4 regions of the Streptomyces sp. NPDC056128 genome follow, and region 1 is predicted to be linked to each of the others. Evidence: riboswitches for the same ligand, from Rfam matches in the RefSeq annotation. Region 1 holds a riboswitch; each other region holds the start of a gene.
The links. Region 1 has a riboswitch for cyclic di-AMP ahead of ACFC1X_RS20825 (C40 family peptidase). Riboswitches for the same ligand answer to the same signal wherever they lie in the genome.
Positions count from the first base shown of each region.

Region 1 (4,260 bases):
GGCGGGGTTCTTGGAGTCGCGCACCGCGAGCAGTCCGGCCCAGCGGCCGGCCGGCGGCCGGGCCGTCTCCACGCAGTTGTTCGCGCCGGTGCTGTAGCTGCTGCGCAGCCACCGGACGCCGGTCAGATCAGTGCCGGCAGAGATGCTCCGGGGGAGTTCGGACATGGAGCCTGACATGGTGCCTCCTTACGCGCCTGCCGCGGTCGCGGCGATGAAGTCCAACGAGTCCTCGGGCGAAAGGGCATGGATCAGAAGGGCGTTGAAGGCCTCGGTATAGGCCTCTAGGTCTTCTTTCCGTTCGAGGTGCAGGCTACTCGTCAAGTGGTCGAGAACAACCACGTCCAGATCAGAAGTGCTCGAAAAGGAGAAGATTACGAAAGGGCCGGTGACACCGATGTGCGCCCCGGCGGCAAACGGCAATACCTGGAGCCGGACATGGGGCAGCCGCGCCGCCTCCACCAGCCGCTCCAGCTGACGGGCCATCACCCCCGGGCCGCCCACCTGCCGGCGCAGCACCGCCTCGTCCAGCACCGCGCTCAGCTCCAGCGGCGGCTCGCCGCGCAGCACGTCCTGCCGGGCCAGCCTGACCTCCACCAGCGCGTCCAGCCGTTCCTCCGGCATGCCGTCCACGGCGGCCCGCGTCACCTCGCGGGCGTACTCCGGTGTCTGGAGGAGTCCGGGGACCACCGTGGTCTCCAGCGTGCGCATGGCGCCGGCCTGGGACTCCAGGCTGATGAAGTCGCGATAGGTGGGCGGCAGCACCCCGCGGTAGGCGTGCCACCAGTGGTGCCGGCCGCCCGCGTCGTCGGAGCGCGCCAGCATCACCAGCAGGCCGCGCAGCTGGTCGTCGTCCACGCCGTAGGCGTCGAGCAGTAACCGCACGTCGGCCGGTTTCGCCCCGCTCGTCCCGGTCTCGATGCGGCTGACCTTCGACTGGTGCCAGCCCACCAGCCGGGCCGCCTCCCCGCTGGTGATGCCCGCCGTCGTGCGCAGGGCGCGCAGTTCCGCGCCCAGCTTCCTGCGGCGCACCACCGGACCGTGCTGCATGGGCCACTCCCTTACTCCTTATGGGCCGCCCAAATCCGCTCTGCCGTCGCAGAGTTCACCGCTTCGAGCGACAGATATATGCATATCTTGGTGGATCGCCGTCCTTCACGGGCCGGGTGGTGGCAGTCTGGCGGCGAAGCACCAGTCCGGGACCGTACTCGAACCATCCGCTTCGTGTCGGACCACGGTCCCGTGAGAAAGGGACGACGTCGCCATGGCAGATCACCTGGAAGCATCCGTCACTCTGCCGAGCGATCCCGCTTCGGTGGCCGCCGCGCGCACCTATGTGGTCGGCACGCTGGTGGAGTGGGGCCTGCCGGCGGACGCCGACGTGTCCGACACGGTCCGGCTCATCGTCTCCGAACTGGCGACCAACGCGGTCCAGCACACGCTCGGGCAGTCGCCCACCTTCACGGTGGACCTCGTCCTCGACCGTGACGAGCGGCTGCGCATCGGAGTCACCGACAGCCATCCGCGATTTCCCAAGCGCCTGCCCGCCGCCGTGCAGCAGGACAACGGCCGCGGCATGGTGATCATCCGCTGGCTGACGGCCGAATGCGGCGGCAAGCTGCGGGTCCGCCCCACACGGGAGGGCGGCAAGACCGTCTCCATCGAACTGCCCTGGACCGCCCCCGGCCCGCCGGCCGCCGCCGAGGGGGTGACGGCGGGGCAGAACACCGTCATCCCCCTCGGGAGAGCTACTCGCCCCCGGGCTGTTTGACCCCGTGTCACTCGAGCACGGGCCGGTTGACCCCCCCCAAGGGCTATTTGACCCGGCCGTAGGAGACGCTCCCGGTCCAGATCTTCTGCAGGCGCACCACGTCCCCGGTCTTCGGGGCGTGCCAGAGCTTGCCCTTCCCGGCGTAGATGCCGACGTGGTAGACGCTGCGGCCCGAGTGGAAGAAGACCAGGTCTCCCGCCTTGCGCTTCTTGGCCGAGATGTGACGGGTCTTGTTGTACTGCTGGGCCGCCGTGCGCGGCAGCTTCTTGCCGGCCTTCTTGAACGAGTACAGCGTCAGGCCTGAGCAGTCGAACCTGCGGGGCCCGACGGCGCCCCACCTGTAGGGGGAACCTTTCTTGGAGGCCGCGACCTTGAGGGCTTTCGTCGCATGAGGCGCCGCGGCCGCCTCCGAGGAGAAACCGGGGACCACGACGGAGCCGCCTACCGCGGCGAGAGTGAGGGCCGAGGCCGTACCGGCGCGAGCCATCAGGGACGGGACACGATTGAGCGCGGACATGCGCAACCCTTCGTCAGCCGCCTGTGAAGGATGACCTGTCGGATTCGGGCTGGCGAAGTTGCCCGGCCGCACGAGTGCGGCTTCACCCCAAGGGCTGCTCGGTCCGGCGCCTCTCCCACGGAGGCGACCGCTCCTGCGACCCGTCGTGCTCGGGTCCTCCACTCCTGCCGATCCACTTCCCTCGCGACCGGTCGTCCGGGCGGCGGCAGGATTCGGCGTCCGCCCGGACCGCCCCGCCGCTGCGGCGGGGGCTTGTCGTCAGTCACGGATCTTGTCTCGCCGGAGGGGGAATTCCCAACGGAACGTGCCTTTTGTGTTGTTACTCACCACCCACCCGTTCGGGTGGACACCCCTGTGTTCGAGCCGGGGCCGTAGGCGGTGACGACCCCGGGACCAGCGGCGCAGCGGTGGGCGCGGACGTCGGGACAGGAGGGCCGCGCAACCCGGACCGGTCGTCAACCGGGTGTGTTCCTACGCCGAAAGGGGGTACGTCTTTTGGTGCGTTTCGAACCCCGCCGCTCAACTCTCGGAACACGGCGGAAGACTGAGACGTCCCGTCCGCCGCTCGCCGTCCAGCACGCGCAGGGCACGGGCGAGGGTGGGCGCGTGCAGTTCGGTCTCGCCGCGCGCGTGCATCAGCTCCAGCGCGTCGCGCAGGGCCGCGGCCTTGCCGACCAGCGCCTGGGCGGCCCGCAGTCCCCGGTAGGTGTCGCCGTCCTGCGCGGGGTTGATGCGCCCGAGCAGGTCGACGACGTCCAGGTAGCGGTCGATCAGCTCCGCCTCGGCGCGGGTCAGGGCGGGCAGGGGCGGCAGTTCCGGTGGCAGCATCGGCCGTTCACCGGGTGCCGGGCGTCGCGGGCGCGGCGGAGCGGTCGGACACGATCCGGTCCACCAGCCCGTACTCCAGGGCCTGTTGGGCGTTCAGGACGGTGTCCCGCTCGATGTCCTCGGTCACCTGCGCCGGAGTGCGGCCCGTGTGCCGTACAAGGATCTCCTCCAGGCGGGCGCGGATCCGGGTCAACTCCTCGGCCTGGATGGCCAGGTCGCTCGCCTGCCCCTCCATCGGCCCGGTGAGCGACGGCTGACGGAGCACCACCCGCGCCCCGGGCAGCATCGCGCGCTTGCCCGGCGTGCCCGCCGCCAGCAGCAGCGCGGCGGACGCGCCGGCCTGTCCGAGGCAGGTCGTCTCCACGTCGCAGGCGACGTAGCGCATCGTGTCGTAGATCGCCGTCATGGCCGTGAACGAGCCGCCGGGGGAGTTGATGTAGAGGGCGATGTCCCGGTCCGGGGCCTGGTGCTCCAGGTACATGAACTGCGCCATCACGTCGTTCGCGGAGGTCTCGTCGACCGGCGTCCCGAGGAAGACGATCCGCTCCTCCAGCAGCTTCGAGTACGGGTCCGACGTCCGGGCTCCGGCGCTCGTGCGCTCGGTGAACTCGGGCAGGACGTGGCGGGCGGACGGTCGGGTCATGGCGAACCCCTCCTCGTGGCGGAACCCTCTTCGGCTGCACTGGCTCCGTATAAAATGTACAGGACGTACATTGAGAGGGGATGGGAATCGCGTAACCCGCGATCACTTCCCGTGCGGCGGCTCGTGCAGGCCGAAGAGGGAGCCCTGGTCGTCCCGGCACAGCTTGAACCGGCCGAACCGGGCCACCGACTCCGCGTCCTCCTCGCCCTCCTCGCCGAGCTCCTCGATGGAGCCGCCCAGCTCACGCACCCGGGCCACGGCGGCGTCCAGGTCGTCGACCCGGAAGAACAGGTACGGGGAGGCGCCCGGGTCACCGCCGTGCATGCCGCCCGGCAGCCCGGCGGTGCCGATGGAGAACCCGCGCCCCGTGGGGCCCGCCTCGAGGGCCCAGCCGAACAGGGTGCCGTAGAAGACCCGCCCGCGCTCGGGGTCCGCCACGCCGAGCTCGAAGAACGACGGTTCGCCGGTCATGGGTACCTCCCGTGGGACGTGGCCATGGGTCGA
Region 1 is NZ_JBHJVQ010000010.1:103,129-107,388, reverse strand. Features, by position in the region: gene ACFC1X_RS20840 (DUF397 domain-containing protein) at 1-165, opposite strand, end outside; gene ACFC1X_RS20835 (helix-turn-helix transcriptional regulator) at 187-1,047, opposite strand; gene ACFC1X_RS20830 (ATP-binding protein) at 1,262-1,768, shown strand; gene ACFC1X_RS20825 (C40 family peptidase) at 1,812-2,285, opposite strand; cyclic di-AMP (ydaO/yuaA leader) riboswitch at 2,289-2,436, opposite strand; gene ACFC1X_RS20820 (hypothetical protein) at 2,805-3,113, opposite strand; gene ACFC1X_RS20815 (ATP-dependent Clp protease proteolytic subunit) at 3,121-3,756, opposite strand; gene ACFC1X_RS20810 (VOC family protein) at 3,859-4,227, opposite strand.

Region 2 (4,260 bases), on a different contig from region 1:
CCGCTCGCCGGGGTCAGCGTGAACTTCAGCGGGGTGCCGGTCTCGGCGTCCACGGCGACGGTGATCGCACCGACCGTGGAACCCTTCTGCTTGGGCTCGACGACGAGCCGGTACGCGTCGCGGCCGGCCACCTGGGCGGTGCCGCCGACCTTCACGGACGTGGTGTCGTCGATCGACTTGAGCGCCTGGTCGGCGAAGTCCTTCGGGGTGGCCGGCACGTCCTTCTCCGGCCGCTCTCCGCCGTCGGAGGTGGAGTGGTAGACCTCGTTGGACTTGCTGTCGTAGCCCCAGACGTCCTTGCCGTCGTGGATGAGGCTGTACTCGGCGGCGTCCTCCAGCAGGGACACCTTCTGCCGGTCGGGGCCGTCGGCCGCGACGCGCAGGGTGTGGGAGCCGGAGACCAGCTGGGTGAGCTTGGCCGAGGGGTCGGCGGACGAGCCGCCGTCCTTCCCGTCCCCGCCCGGACCGCCGGACATTCCGGACATCAGGCCGCTCTCCAGGCCGCCGAGGTCCGGCAGGCCCAGGTCGGTGCTGATCCGGACCGTGCCGGAGAGCTGCTGGACGTCCGACTCGGCGATCCTCTGGACGAGTTCCTCCGCCGTGACCTTCGGCAGGTCGGGGTCCCCGGAGTCGGCGAGCGCGGGGACCAGCCCGATCGTCGCGGCCGCCACTCCCATCACCGCGACCGGGACGACGTACCGCGCGGCCTTGCGCCGTCGGGCGCTCAGCTCCTCGCCCGCCCCGGCGGTCGTGTTGTCGTCGGAATCGATCGGTGCCATGTGTGCCCTACCTCCGTCGTCGGCGGCGGCTGTCTCGCGACCTCGCACTCGTTCACCCGTGAGCCGCCATTCTCACCCGAATCGGTGAGGATTGGTGTTTTCCGTGGTGTCCATCTGACCAAATCACCGGAGCGCAATCGTCAGACCGCGGGCTCAACTCCACGTACTCCTGCGGGATGACACCGGAGGGCGGCTGCTCCCCCGCCCCGTAGGGGACGGGTACGCCGCCCGCCGACGGCGGGCACCCGCCCGTGGCGCGGCGCACGGGCGGGGCGGGGTTCAGCCGGCCCGGTGCACCACGGCGTCGCACAGTTCCACCAGCGCGGCCTTCGCCTCGCACTCCCGCAGCGGAGCCAGGGCCGCGCGGGCGTCCTTGGCGTAGCGGACGGTGTCCCGCCGGGCGTGCTCCAGCGCGGGGTGGGCGCGCAGCAGGCGCAGCGCCTCGGCGTGCCGGGCGTCGTCGCTCAGGTCGGAGTCGAGCAGCTCGCTCAGCGCGATGTCCTCGGCGAGGCCCAGCCGGGCCGCGCGCTCGCGCAGCCGGAGCACCGGCAGGGTGGGGATGCCCTCGCGCAGGTCCGTGCCGGGCGTCTTGCCCGACTCGTGGGAGTCGGAGGCGATGTCCAGGACGTCGTCCGCGAGCTGGAAGGCGACGCCGAGCCGCTCGCCGTACTGGGTCAGCACGTCCACCACCGTCTCGTCGGCGCCGGACATCATCGCGCCGAACCGGCAGGAGACGGCCACCAGCGAGCCCGTCTTGCCGCCCAGCACGTCCAGGTAGTGGTCGACGGGGTCCCGGCCGTCCTGCGGTCCGGCCGTCTCCAGGATCTGGCCGGTGACCAGCCGCTCGAACGCGAGGGCCTGCACGCGGACCGCCTCGGGACCGAGGTCGGCGAGGATCTGGGAGGCGCGGGCGAAGAGGAAGTCGCCGGTCAGCACCGCGACCGAGTTGTCCCAGCGGACGTTGGCGCTGGCGACCCCGCGCCGCACGGCGGCCTCGTCCATCACGTCGTCGTGGTACAGCGTGGCCAGGTGGGTCAGCTCCACCACCACGGCCGAGGGCACGATCCCGGGGGCGTAGGGGTCGCCGAACTGGGCCGAGAGCATCACCAGGAGCGGCCGGAACCGCTTGCCGCCGGCCCGCACCAGGTGCTGGGCGGCCTCCGTGATGAAGGGCACCTCGCTTTTGGTTGCTTCAAGCAACCCTTCCTCGACCGCGACCAATCCGGCCTGGACATCGGCTTCCAGAGCCTGGTCCCGCACGCTCAGCCCGAACGGCCCGACGACGGTCACGAGGGGTCTCCTGTCTGCTGGTGCCTACTGGCGATTACCTGGTTTGTCGATAGGTCGCTGCCACCACTCGAGTCAGCGTATCCGGTCACCTTTCGATCACCGCTAGCGCCCACCGTTACAGGCCGGTCGGTATCGGATCATGAGCGGTATGTTTTTGATCAGTCGATATGAGCACATATTGGCCGATTTCAATATCGCCTCCCCGGTCCCGAACGGATGCCCTCCCGGCGCGCGAAAACACCGGACGGGTGAAGCACTCTGCATCGAGGGCCGGTTGGGGCGCAGTTGGGATTAATGCCCGTTTTGCCGCGCTTGTTGAGGCCCGTGAGTTGGCTCACTCTGCAGCACCCTCGGGCAACCCCGCCGCAACCTGTGCCCTCCCTTTGCGCCGCAAGCCAGTTGAGGCTTGGCAACCGCAAAGGATCAAGACCCCGAAATGCCTCAGACCAAGGTCAACAGGACGTTGGGTGATTCCTGCACTTGTTCCGGACATGTGCTCTCGCATACGTTCCCGGCCTGTCGGGCGGACGCCGAATCCTGCCATCGCCCGGACACACAGTCATCCACTCAACTCACTCGCCGGCAGGAGCGGGGGACCCAGGTAAGTCGCCGCACCGGTCACCACCGGAGCGGCTCGGGGTGAAGCCGTACCCGTCAGGGCGCGGCCGGGCACCTCCCCGCCCGAACCCGACAGCTCACCTCGCAGGCGTCAGGAGAGGGACACAGCATGTCTGCCATCGGTCAGAACCGTCACGCCCGGACCACCCGCATCGCCCGCAAGCTCGCCGTGGCCGGCACCGGTGCCGCGGTGCTCGCCCTGCCGCTCATCGGCGCCACCGGCGCGTCCGCGGCCACCCCGGCCGCCACCAAGACCGCCGCCACGGCGGCGACGACGTACCCGGACAACCTCGACGGCTGGATCCGCGAGTCGATGGACATCATGGCGCAGCACGGCATCCCCGGCTCGTACGACAGCATCCACCGCAACATCATGCGGGAGTCGTCCGGCAACCCGCTGGCCATCAACAACTGGGACATCAACGCCATCAACGGCACCCCGTCCAAGGGCCTGCTCCAGGTGATCGCCCCGACCTTCCAGGCGTACCACGTCGAGGGCACCTCCTGGGACCCGTACGACCCGGTCGCCAACATCACCGCCGCCTGCAACTACGCGGCCGACCGCTACGGCTCGATCGACAACGTCTTCGGCGCGTACTGAGCCGTACTGAGCTGTACAGGGACGTTCAGAAGATCCGTTCGAGGACGACGGCCACGCCGTCGTCCTCGTTCGTCGTGGTGACCTCGTCGGCCACCGCCTTGAGTTCGGAGTGGGCACCGGCCATGGCGACGCCGTGCGCCGCCCAGTCGAACATGGGGATGTCGTTGGGCATGTCGCCGAAGGCGATCGTGCGCCGGCGGCCCACCCCCAGGTGCTCGGCGGCCAGCGCCAGGCCGGTCGCCTTGGTGATGCCGCACGGCTGCAGCTCCACCGTGCCGGGCCCCGACATGGTGACCGTCGCGAGGGAGCCGACCACCGCGCGCGCGGTCGACGCCAACTCGTCGTCGCTCAGGTCGGGGTGGCGCAGCAGCACCTTGCTGATCGGGGTGCGCCACAGCTGGTCGCGCCGCTCCACCCGCACCGCGGGCAGCGTGGGGTGGGGCATCAGGTACCCGGGCTCGATGAGGGTCAGGCCGTCGACGCCGTCCTGGTCGACCGCGGCGTACACCTGGCCCACCTCGGCCTCGATCTTGCCGAGCGCGGTCTCCGCCAGCTCCCGGTCCAGGGTCACCGACCACAGCATCCGGTGCGCGCCGGCGTCGTACACCTGCGCGCCCTGCCCGCACACCGCGAGCCCCGTGCACCCCAGGCGGTCGAGCAGGGGCCGCACCCGGGGTGCCGGGCGCCCCGTCACCACCAGATGGCGCGCACCCGCCCGGGCCACCCGCGCCAGCGCGGCCAGCGACCGTTCGGAGACGGTGTCGTCGCCGCGGAGCAGCGTGCCGTCGAGGTCGGTGGCGACGAGTGAGTATGCGGTGCGGTCCATGATCAGAGAATACGGACGCGGCAGCGGTCCGACTCACCCGCGACCGGTTCCGAACGAGGACGCGGCGAGTACGTTCGAACGCGCACGACGGCGCACGAACATGTCCGAAACCTGGCACATCATCGGCTAAAGCCGGTTAAGGGCCT
Region 2 is NZ_JBHJVQ010000003.1:218,576-222,835, reverse strand. Features, by position in the region: gene ACFC1X_RS09090 (outer membrane lipoprotein carrier protein LolA) at 1-779, opposite strand, end outside; gene ACFC1X_RS09085 (polyprenyl synthetase family protein) at 1,059-2,069, opposite strand; cyclic di-AMP (ydaO/yuaA leader) riboswitch at 2,637-2,792, shown strand; gene ACFC1X_RS09080 (transglycosylase SLT domain-containing protein) at 2,797-3,288, shown strand; gene ACFC1X_RS09075 (HAD family hydrolase) at 3,314-4,114, opposite strand.
Region 2: another riboswitch for cyclic di-AMP. It lies ahead of ACFC1X_RS09080 (transglycosylase SLT domain-containing protein); the one in region 1 lies ahead of ACFC1X_RS20825 (C40 family peptidase).

Region 3 (4,260 bases), on a different contig from region 1:
CGCGGGTACTCGCGGGAGGGCGGCGACCCCGTCGTGCACGCCGAGGAGGCCGCCCTCGCCAAGGCCGACCGCTCCGATCCGCGGCTCGCGGGGGCCACCGTGTACAGCAGCCTGGAGCCCTGTGCGCGCCGCGCCTCCCGGCCCGCGCCCTGCGCCCGGCTGATCCTCGACGCCGGGGTGCGTCGCGTGGTCACGGCCTGGCGGGAGCCGGACACCTTCGTGCCGGGGGCGGACGGCGGCGGGGTGCTCGCCGCCGGGGGCGCCGCCGTGGTCGTACTGCCGGAGTACGAGGGGCGGGCGAAGGCGCCGAACCGTCATCTGGACGGGTGAGGGAGATACGGATGTGCATTCCGCCCCTGGGATGACGTACAGTGGAGAACACAACGACGCGGGGTGGAGCAGCTCGGTAGCTCGCTGGGCTCATAACCCAGAGGTCGCAGGTTCAAATCCTGTCCCCGCTACTGAAGGCCGAGGGCCGGAATCCGAAAGGGTTCCGGCCCTCGGTGCGTTCACCCGCTCGGCCCTCACCGCTCGCCGCCCACCCCCGCCGCGGGAAACCTGGAGTACGGCACGGCAAGCGGCGCGGACAGGGGGTGGCGGGAGACCAGTGGTGCGGGCAGGTGACGTCGAGGACGAGGGAGCGTACGCCAGAGCCGGCGGCCGGCTCCCCGGCGATCCCGTGCCCGACCCGGGCCTCGGTGACGAGACACCGCCCGTGCCGCCCACCGGGCAGCCGCGACCGTGGCGTACGTCCTACGGCCGGGTGCTCGTGCGCTCGCTCCCCGTACTGCTGATCATCGTCGCCGTCCTGTACGACATCTTCACCCCGCGCTACTTCACCGCCGGTCCCCTCTACACCGCCGCGCCGCTGGTCGCCGCCCCGATCTACTCCCGGCGGGGCACCGCGCTCACCGGCGTCGCCGTGGTCGCCTCGGTCGTCGGGCTGCAGATCGGCAAGGGCGTCATCCACTACGTCGACTCCCTCACCGAGCTGATCACCATCGCGACGGTCGCCGCGCTCGCCGTCTTCGTCAACGCCTTCGTCCGCCGTACCGACGAGCGCCTCGCCATCGCCCGGGAGATCGCCGAGGCCGCCCAGCGCGCCGTACTGCCCGAGCCGGCCGAGCGGATCGCCGGCTTCGAGATCGCCGTCGGCTACGAGGCCGCGCAGGCCGGCGCCTTCATCGGCGGTGACCTGTACGCGGTGCAGGACAGCGCGCGCGGCGTCCGGCTCATCGTGGGGGACGTGCGGGGCAAGGGCATGGGAGCGGTGGCCGCCGTCGCCGTGGTGATCGGCGCCTTCCGGGAGGCCGCCGAACAGGAGGCGACGCTGGAGGCGGTGGCGCAGCGCCTGGAGCGGGCGCTGGCCCGCGAGGGCACCCGGCGCGAGGGACTGGACGCCTTCGAGGGCTTCACCACCGCCGTCCTGGCCGAACTCCCGCACGGCGCCGGGACCGTACGCATCGTCAACCGCGGGCATCCGCCGCCCCTGCTGCTCCACGGCGACGGCACCGTGGGGTCGCTGCCCGCCCGGGAGTCGGCGCTGCCGCTCGGCATGGGCGAGCTGGGCGTGTGGCCCGACCGCGCGGAGGAGACCGCCTTCCCCGGTGGGGCCACGCTGCTGCTGTACACCGACGGGCTGTCGGAAGCCCGGGACGACCGGGGGGAGTTCTACGATCCGTACGCGCGGCTGTCCGGCCGCGTCTTCCGCCACCCGGCGAAGCTGCTCGACACCCTCGCCCGCGACGTGCGCCGCCACTCCGGGGGCGGGATGGCGGACGACATGGCGCTGCTCGCCGTACGGCGGCCACGGCGCGGCGAGCATGATCATTGTCACGAGCCGTGACGGGGTGGCGTCCCTCCGCATAACAACTGACGATCCGTCAGAAGAAAGTGGCGTGAAGGGGAATACTGACCGGCGGTCAACTCGCCCGGTTTTCACCGATCCTGAGGTGTACGTCCGGGCTGTTTTCGTTAATGATCAAGAGGAACAGCTTGGAATCCGGGCCCCGGGTCTATTAACGTTCGATAACGCAGCGCGGTCGTCCCAGCCGTCACAGAAGGCGGCTCCGTGCGCACGCGCCGAATCCCGCAAGGGAACCGGGGAACCACCACATTGGGGTGAATCGGGCGTTTGACGTCGTGGCAACACGGCTGCATGCGCGCGTAGGAGACCTTCCTGCTCCGAACCCGTCAGCTAACCCGGTAGGCGAAAGGAAGGAAAGGAGTACGCCCACGTGGCGTCCAACCGGCCTGCCCCCGAGGCCCCGTTCGTGCCCAGTCGGCACGACACCGAAACCTTCGGCTACGAGAGTTACCGCACCGAAGAGGGCCCTTGGGAGGAGTGGAATCCCACCGAGGACTCCATCCGCCCCGTACGCGGCCGGCACCGCGTCGCCAAGCAGCGTGGCGGGCTCGCCCGCAGCTCCACCGTCCTGGGCGTCGGTGTCATAGCCGCCGTCGGCGCGGGCGGCATGGCCAGCGCGCAGACCGGCAAGCCGCCGGTGTCGATCTCCATGCCGGACCTGCCCAACGTCGGCTCGCTCATCTCCGACGAGGACGCGCCGCAGCCGGAGGGTTCCAGCACCCCGCTCAGCGGCATCGGCGTGACCGCCGCCGCCGACACCACGGAGGGCACCGACACCGCGGGCGCCGGTGAGTCCCTGCGGGCCCGGATCATGGCGCAGGCCGAGCAGCAGCAGGCCCAGGTCGAGACCAAGGCCGCCGCCGAGGCCGCCGCGGCCGCCGAGAAGAAGGCCGCGGAAGCCGCCGCCAAGGCGGAGAAGGAGGCCGAGGCCAAGGCCGCCGCCGCCAAGAAGAAGGCGGAGGAGGAGGCCGCGAAGAAGGCCGAGGCCGAGCGCCTGGCCAAGCTGGCCAAGCAGTTCACGCTGCCGACCTCCTCGTACACGATCTCCTCGACCTTCGGCCAGGCCGGCGCCTACTGGTCCTCCGGCCACCACACCGGCCTCGACTTCGCCGCACCCACGGGCACGCTGCTCAAGGCCGTGCACAGCGGCACCATCACGTCGGCCGGCTGGGACGGGTCGTACGGCTACAAGACCGTGCTCACCCTGGATGACGGCACCGAGATCTGGTACGCCCACCAGTCCTCCATCAGCGTCAGCGTCGGCCAGGAGGTCACCACCGGTGACGTCATCGGCCGCGTCGGCGCCACCGGCAACGTCACCGGCGCCCACCTCCACATGGAGGTCCACACCGACGGCGGCTCCGGCATCGACCCGATGGCCTGGCTGCAGAGCAAGGGCCTCACCCCCTGAGTCACCGGCCCATCCGCTTCCCCGCTGGTCCCCGGCGGTCCTGACGGCAACCCCCCGACGTCAGGGCTGCCGGTTTGCGGGGTTTTCGCGTCCGTACCGGAATGACCTGATCCGGTGCGTTCGTTGACGCCCTACATGACTTCTCTGCGCAAGCTCGGCTCCTCCGACCTGGAGGTCTTCCCCCTCGCCCTCGGCGGCAACGTCTTCGGCTGGACCGCCGGCCAGGACCGGTCCTTCGCCGTCCTGGACGCCTACACCGCGGCCGGCGGCAACTTCGTGGACACCGCCGACTCGTACTCCGCCTGGGTCGACGGCAACAGCGGCGGCGAGTCCGAGACCGTCCTCGGCCAGTGGTTCGCGGCCCGCGGCAACCGTGACGACGTCGTCCTCGCCACCAAGGTCAGCCAGCACCCCGAGTACCCGGGGCTCTCCGCCGCGAACATCAAGTCTGCGGCCGACGCCTCGCTGCGCCGCCTGGGCACCGACCACATCGACCTCTACTACACGCACTTCGACAAGCCCGAGGTGCCGGTCGAGGAGATCATCGGCGCGCTGGACGAGCTGGTGAAGGCGGGCAAGGTGCGGCACATCGCCGCCTCCAACATCTCCGCCGAGCGGCTCGCGGCCTCCCTGGAGTTCTCCGACCGCGAGGGCCTCGCCCGGTACGTCGCCCTCCAGCCGCACTACAACCTGGTCTCGCGCGACACCTACGAAGGCGGGCTGCGCGACCTCGCCGAGGGCGCGGGACTGGCCGCCGTGCCGTACTACGCCCTCGCGGCCAGCTTCCTCACCGGCAAGTACCGGCCCGGTGCGAGCGTCGACAGTCCGCGTGCGGGCGGTGCGGCCAAGCACCTGGAGACCGAGCGCGGCCGGCGGGTGCTCGCCGCCCTGGACGAGATCGCCGAGGCGCACGACGCCCCCGTCGCCACGGTCGCCCTCGCCTGGCTGGCCGGCCGGCCGACGGTGGCCGCGCCGATCGCGT
Region 3 is NZ_JBHJVQ010000009.1:8,059-12,318, reverse strand. Features, by position in the region: gene ACFC1X_RS19275 (dihydrofolate reductase family protein) at 1-330, shown strand, start outside; tRNA gene ACFC1X_RS19270 (tRNA-Met) at 388-461, shown strand; gene ACFC1X_RS19265 (PP2C family protein-serine/threonine phosphatase) at 611-1,846, shown strand; cyclic di-AMP (ydaO/yuaA leader) riboswitch at 2,071-2,226, shown strand; gene ACFC1X_RS19260 (M23 family metallopeptidase) at 2,238-3,278, shown strand; gene ACFC1X_RS19255 (aldo/keto reductase) at 3,414-4,260, shown strand, end outside.
Region 3: another riboswitch for cyclic di-AMP. It lies ahead of ACFC1X_RS19260 (M23 family metallopeptidase); the one in region 1 lies ahead of ACFC1X_RS20825 (C40 family peptidase).

Region 4 (4,260 bases), on a different contig from region 1:
GCTCCACCGGCACAAGGCACTGCTGATCGCCGACGAGGTGCAGACGGGCCTGGGCAGGACCGGGAAGTTCTACGCCTTCCAGCACGAGGACGGCGTCGAGCCCGACCTGGTCTGCGTGGCCAAGGCGCTGTCCGGCGGCTACGTGCCGGTGGGCGCCACCCTGGGCAAGGACTGGATCTTCCAGAAGGTGTACTCCTCGATGGACCGCGTGCAGGTCCACTCGGCGAGCTTCGGGTCCAACGCGCAGGCCATGGCGGCCGGGCTCGCCGTGCTCTCGGTGATGGAGAACGAGGAGATCGTGGCGAACGCCGCCGCGATGGGGGAGCGGCTGAAGTCCCGGCTGGCGGCGCTGGTGGACCGCTACGAGCTGCTCGCCGACGTCCGGGGCCGCGGGCTGATGATCGGCATCGAGTTCGGCCGGCCGCGGTCCCTGAAGCTGCGCAGCCGCTGGACCATGCTCCAGGCCGCCCGGAAGGGCCTGTTCGCGCAGATGGTGGTGGTGCCGCTGCTGCAGCGGCACCGGATCCTCACCCAGGTCTCCGGAGACCACCTGGAGGTGATCAAACTGATCCCGCCCCTGATCATCGACACCGCCGACGCGGACCGGTTCGTCGACGCCTTCACCGAGGTGATGGACGACGCGCACAATGGGGGCGGCCTGATGTGGGACTTCGGCAAGACCCTGGTCAAGCAGGCGGTGGCGCACCGCTGAGCGTTTGTGTCTCAGAGGCAAGAAACTTGCCCGGCGGGCAAGCCTCGGGCTGAATGGAGCCATGAGCATGAGCTCCTCCGAGACCGGACCGGCCGACGGGGCGGTCGCCGCCGTCGCGCCCCAGCTGCGTGAGCTGCGGCGGCGGGCCGCCCTGACCCTGGAGGCGGCGGCCCGCGCGGCCGGGCTGTCGCCCGCCCACCTCTCCCGCCTGGAGACCGGGCAGCGCCAGCCCTCGCTGCCGATGCTGCTCGCCCTCGCCCGCGTCTACGGTACGACCGTCGCCGAGCTGCTCGGGGAGACGGCCGCGGACCGGGACGCCGTGGTGCGGGCCGCCGACATGGAGCCGACCGTCGCGGGCGGCTGGACGTACCGGCGGGCGGGGGCGCCGGGCCGGGGCATGCAGGCCCTGCGCGTCCAGGTGCCGTACGGCTCGCAGGGCGACATCGTGCGGGTGCACCCCGGCGAGGAGTGGCTGCACGTGCTCAGGGGCCGCCTGCGGCTGCGCCTGGGGGACACCGAGCACCGGCTCGGCGTGGGGGACGGCGCCCACTTCGACTCGCTGACCCCGCACCGGATCGCCGCGCAGGATCCCGAAGGGGTCGAGCTGCTCTTCGTCCACACCCTGCTGCAGAGCCCGACGGCCGCGCTGTGCCTCGGCCCGACGACCCCCGGGGAGACGTCGTGAGGTCCATGGAGGAGAAGTTCCCGCGGGCCCTGTGGGTGCGGCTGCTCATCTACATCGCCCTGGGGCACGTCTTCGGCGGCTTCCTCTACCTGCTCTTCGAGGTGGGCGCCCGCCGCTAGCGGCCGTGCGGATCAGTGCCGTGCCGAATCAGGGACGTACCGGGTCAGTCCAGCATCCGCTCGCGCAGCCGCTCCCGGGTCGCCGGGGTGAGGTGCAGGCCCTGCTCCAGGTAGGCGTCGACGCCGCCCCAGGTCTCCTCGACGGTGTCGAAGGCCGCCGCCAGGTACTCGGCGCGCGCGTCGAACAGGGGGCTGAGCAGCTCCATGACCTCGGGGGAGTAGGCCGAGGCGGCGGAGCTGCCGCGGCGCACCTTGTAGCGGCGGTGCGTGGCGTTCGACTTGAGGTAGTCGTCGAGGACGGCGTCGCGCTCGACGCCGAGCGCGAGCAGCGTGACCGCGATCGACAGGCCCGCGCGGTCCTTGCCGGCCGCGCAGTGCATCAGGGCGGGGACGCTGTCCTCGGCGAGCGCGTGCAGCACCCGGGAGTGCTCCGCCGTGCGCTCCGTGATGATCGTGCGGTAGGACGCGATCATCCGGTGGGCGCCCTTGCCGTCGGCCAGGATCTCGTGCAGCTGGTCGAGGTCGCCGTCGCGGACCATCTTCCAGAACTCGGCGCCGTCCGCCGGGTCGCTCAGCGGCAGGTTCACATTGCGGACGCCCGGCAGCTCGACGTCCGGGCCTTCCAGCTTCTGGTCGGCCGCGTTGCGGAAGTCGAAGATGGTGTGCAGGCCGAGGGTGGCCAGGAAGGCGGCGTCCTCCCCGGTGGCGTGCGCCAGGTGGCCGCTGCGGAACAGCACGCCCTGCCGCACCCGTCGCCCGTCCGCGGCCGGCAGTCCGCCGACGTCCCGGAAATTGCGCACACCGGTCAGCTCGGGTTCGGTCGACGGGACCTGCTGCGTCACGGGGACTCCTCCCACTCCGCCCCGCCGACGCTGCTCGGCGGCGGGCTCGCCTCGACGATACGGCATCCCCTGTCTGCGCCAATGAGTTGTCCACAGGGCATTAAGGGCGGCCTCGGGCCTTCTGTCCGAATTGACGCCTTAATTCCAACTGGCGCTGAAATGCGAAAGGGTGGAGAAGTGGCGCGTGAGCAGCGTCATATCCGTAACCGTGCGTCGCCCGTCATGTCCACGTAATCAAGCCGGTTTTCAAGGACGTTCGCTCGAAATGCCATTCCCCGAATCGACGGAGTGTGACCGGATATTCCCGTAAAGGATCAATCGGAACACCTTCCGGCGGAACCCTTCGCTTGTCCGGGTGCGTCTTGGTCCCTTACGTTCACCACCGATCCGGACGGACGCCTAATCCTGCCGCCGACCGGAGCCCACTCTCATCCACCACCCGTACCGGCAGGAGCGGGGGACCCACAGGTACGAATGCCTGTTCCGGTTCCCGGAACGGCTTGGGGTGAAGCCGCGTTTCGGCGCGGCCGGGCATCTCCAGCCCGAACCCGACAGCTCACCTCGCAGGCGCCGGAGAGGAATTCGCCATGCCCGCGAAGGGTAAGCACCGCCGTACCAGGGCCATGCGCCTGACCCGCACCATCGCCGTCGCCGGAACCGGTGGCGCCGCGCTCGCGCTCCCGCTGATCGGGGCCGCCGGCGCCAACGCCGCCCCCGCGCACTCCGTTTCCGAGCAGTCCGTGCAGTCCATTCCGACGACGGCGAAGAAGGCCGCCGCGAATGGCGCCGAGAAGAACTCGGACGCGCGGACCTACACCGTCAAGAGCGGCGACTACCTCTCGCGGATCGCCGACGAGCAGAACGTCGACGGCGGCTGGAAGAAGCTGTACGAGGACAACCGCGAGGCCGTCGGTTCGGACCCGTCGCTGATCCACCCCGGCCTCAAGCTCTCGGTCGGCGCCAAGGCCGCCCAGCCGAAGGCCCCGTCCGCCGCCCAGTCGGAGAAGCCGGCCGCCGAGAAGCCCGCCGCCGAGAAGCCGGCCGAGGCGGAGAAGCCCGCCGCCAAGCCGGCCGAGAAGTCCACGGACGCCGAGCAGGCCTCCGCCTCGGACGCCGGCACCAGCAGCGGCTACACCTCCCCCGTCGCGGGCGGCACCGTCGGTACCCCGTACCACCAGTCCGGCAGCATGTGGTCCAGCGGCTACCACACCGGCACCGACTTCGTCGTCCCGACCGGCACCCCGCTCAAGGCCGTCGGCGCGGGCACCGTCGTCTCCGCCGGCCCCGGCGGTGCGTACGGCAACCAGGTCGTCATCCAGCTCGCCGACGGCCACTACGCCCAGTACGCCCACCTCTCCTCCCTCTCCGTCTCCGCCGGCCAGTCGGTGACGGCGGGCCAGCAGGTCGGCCTCTCGGGTGCCACCGGCAACGTGACCGGTCCGCACCTGCACTTCGAGATCCGCACCACGCCGGACTACGGGTCGGACATCGACCCGGTCGCGTTCCTGCGCTCGCACGGCGTCTCTCTCTGACGCACGGCCAGGGCGCAGCCCCCACGCCACCGAAGGCCGGACCCCGATCCCCGGGTCCGGCCTTCGGTGTATTCCGGAATTGACCAAGCCTTTAGGCGTGGCCTTTCTCACCGACCGTCAATCCCTTCCTACGGTCGCGTAGGTCACATTCCAAGGTGAATCATGGCCCGATGTGGCAGACGATTCGAAGAATGACAGCAGAGCAGTGATCGGGTCGTACGTGGCGCTGGGGGACAGCTTCACCGAGGGCGTCGGCGACCGCGGCCCCGACGGGGCGTTCGTCGGCTGGGCCGACCGATTCGCCGTACTGCTCGCGGACCGGCGCCCCGAGGGCGACTTCACCTACGCCAACCTCGCCGTGCGCGGCAGG
Region 4 is NZ_JBHJVQ010000001.1:765,153-769,412, forward strand. Features, by position in the region: gene ACFC1X_RS03310 (aspartate aminotransferase family protein) at 1-712, shown strand, start outside; gene ACFC1X_RS03315 (helix-turn-helix domain-containing protein) at 780-1,397, shown strand; gene ACFC1X_RS03320 (DUF6126 family protein) at 1,394-1,516, shown strand; gene ACFC1X_RS03325 (tyrosine-protein phosphatase) at 1,561-2,358, opposite strand; cyclic di-AMP (ydaO/yuaA leader) riboswitch at 2,785-2,941, shown strand; gene ACFC1X_RS03330 (peptidoglycan DD-metalloendopeptidase family protein) at 2,946-3,890, shown strand; gene ACFC1X_RS03335 (SGNH/GDSL hydrolase family protein) at 4,096-4,260, shown strand, end outside.
Region 4: another riboswitch for cyclic di-AMP. It lies ahead of ACFC1X_RS03330 (peptidoglycan DD-metalloendopeptidase family protein); the one in region 1 lies ahead of ACFC1X_RS20825 (C40 family peptidase).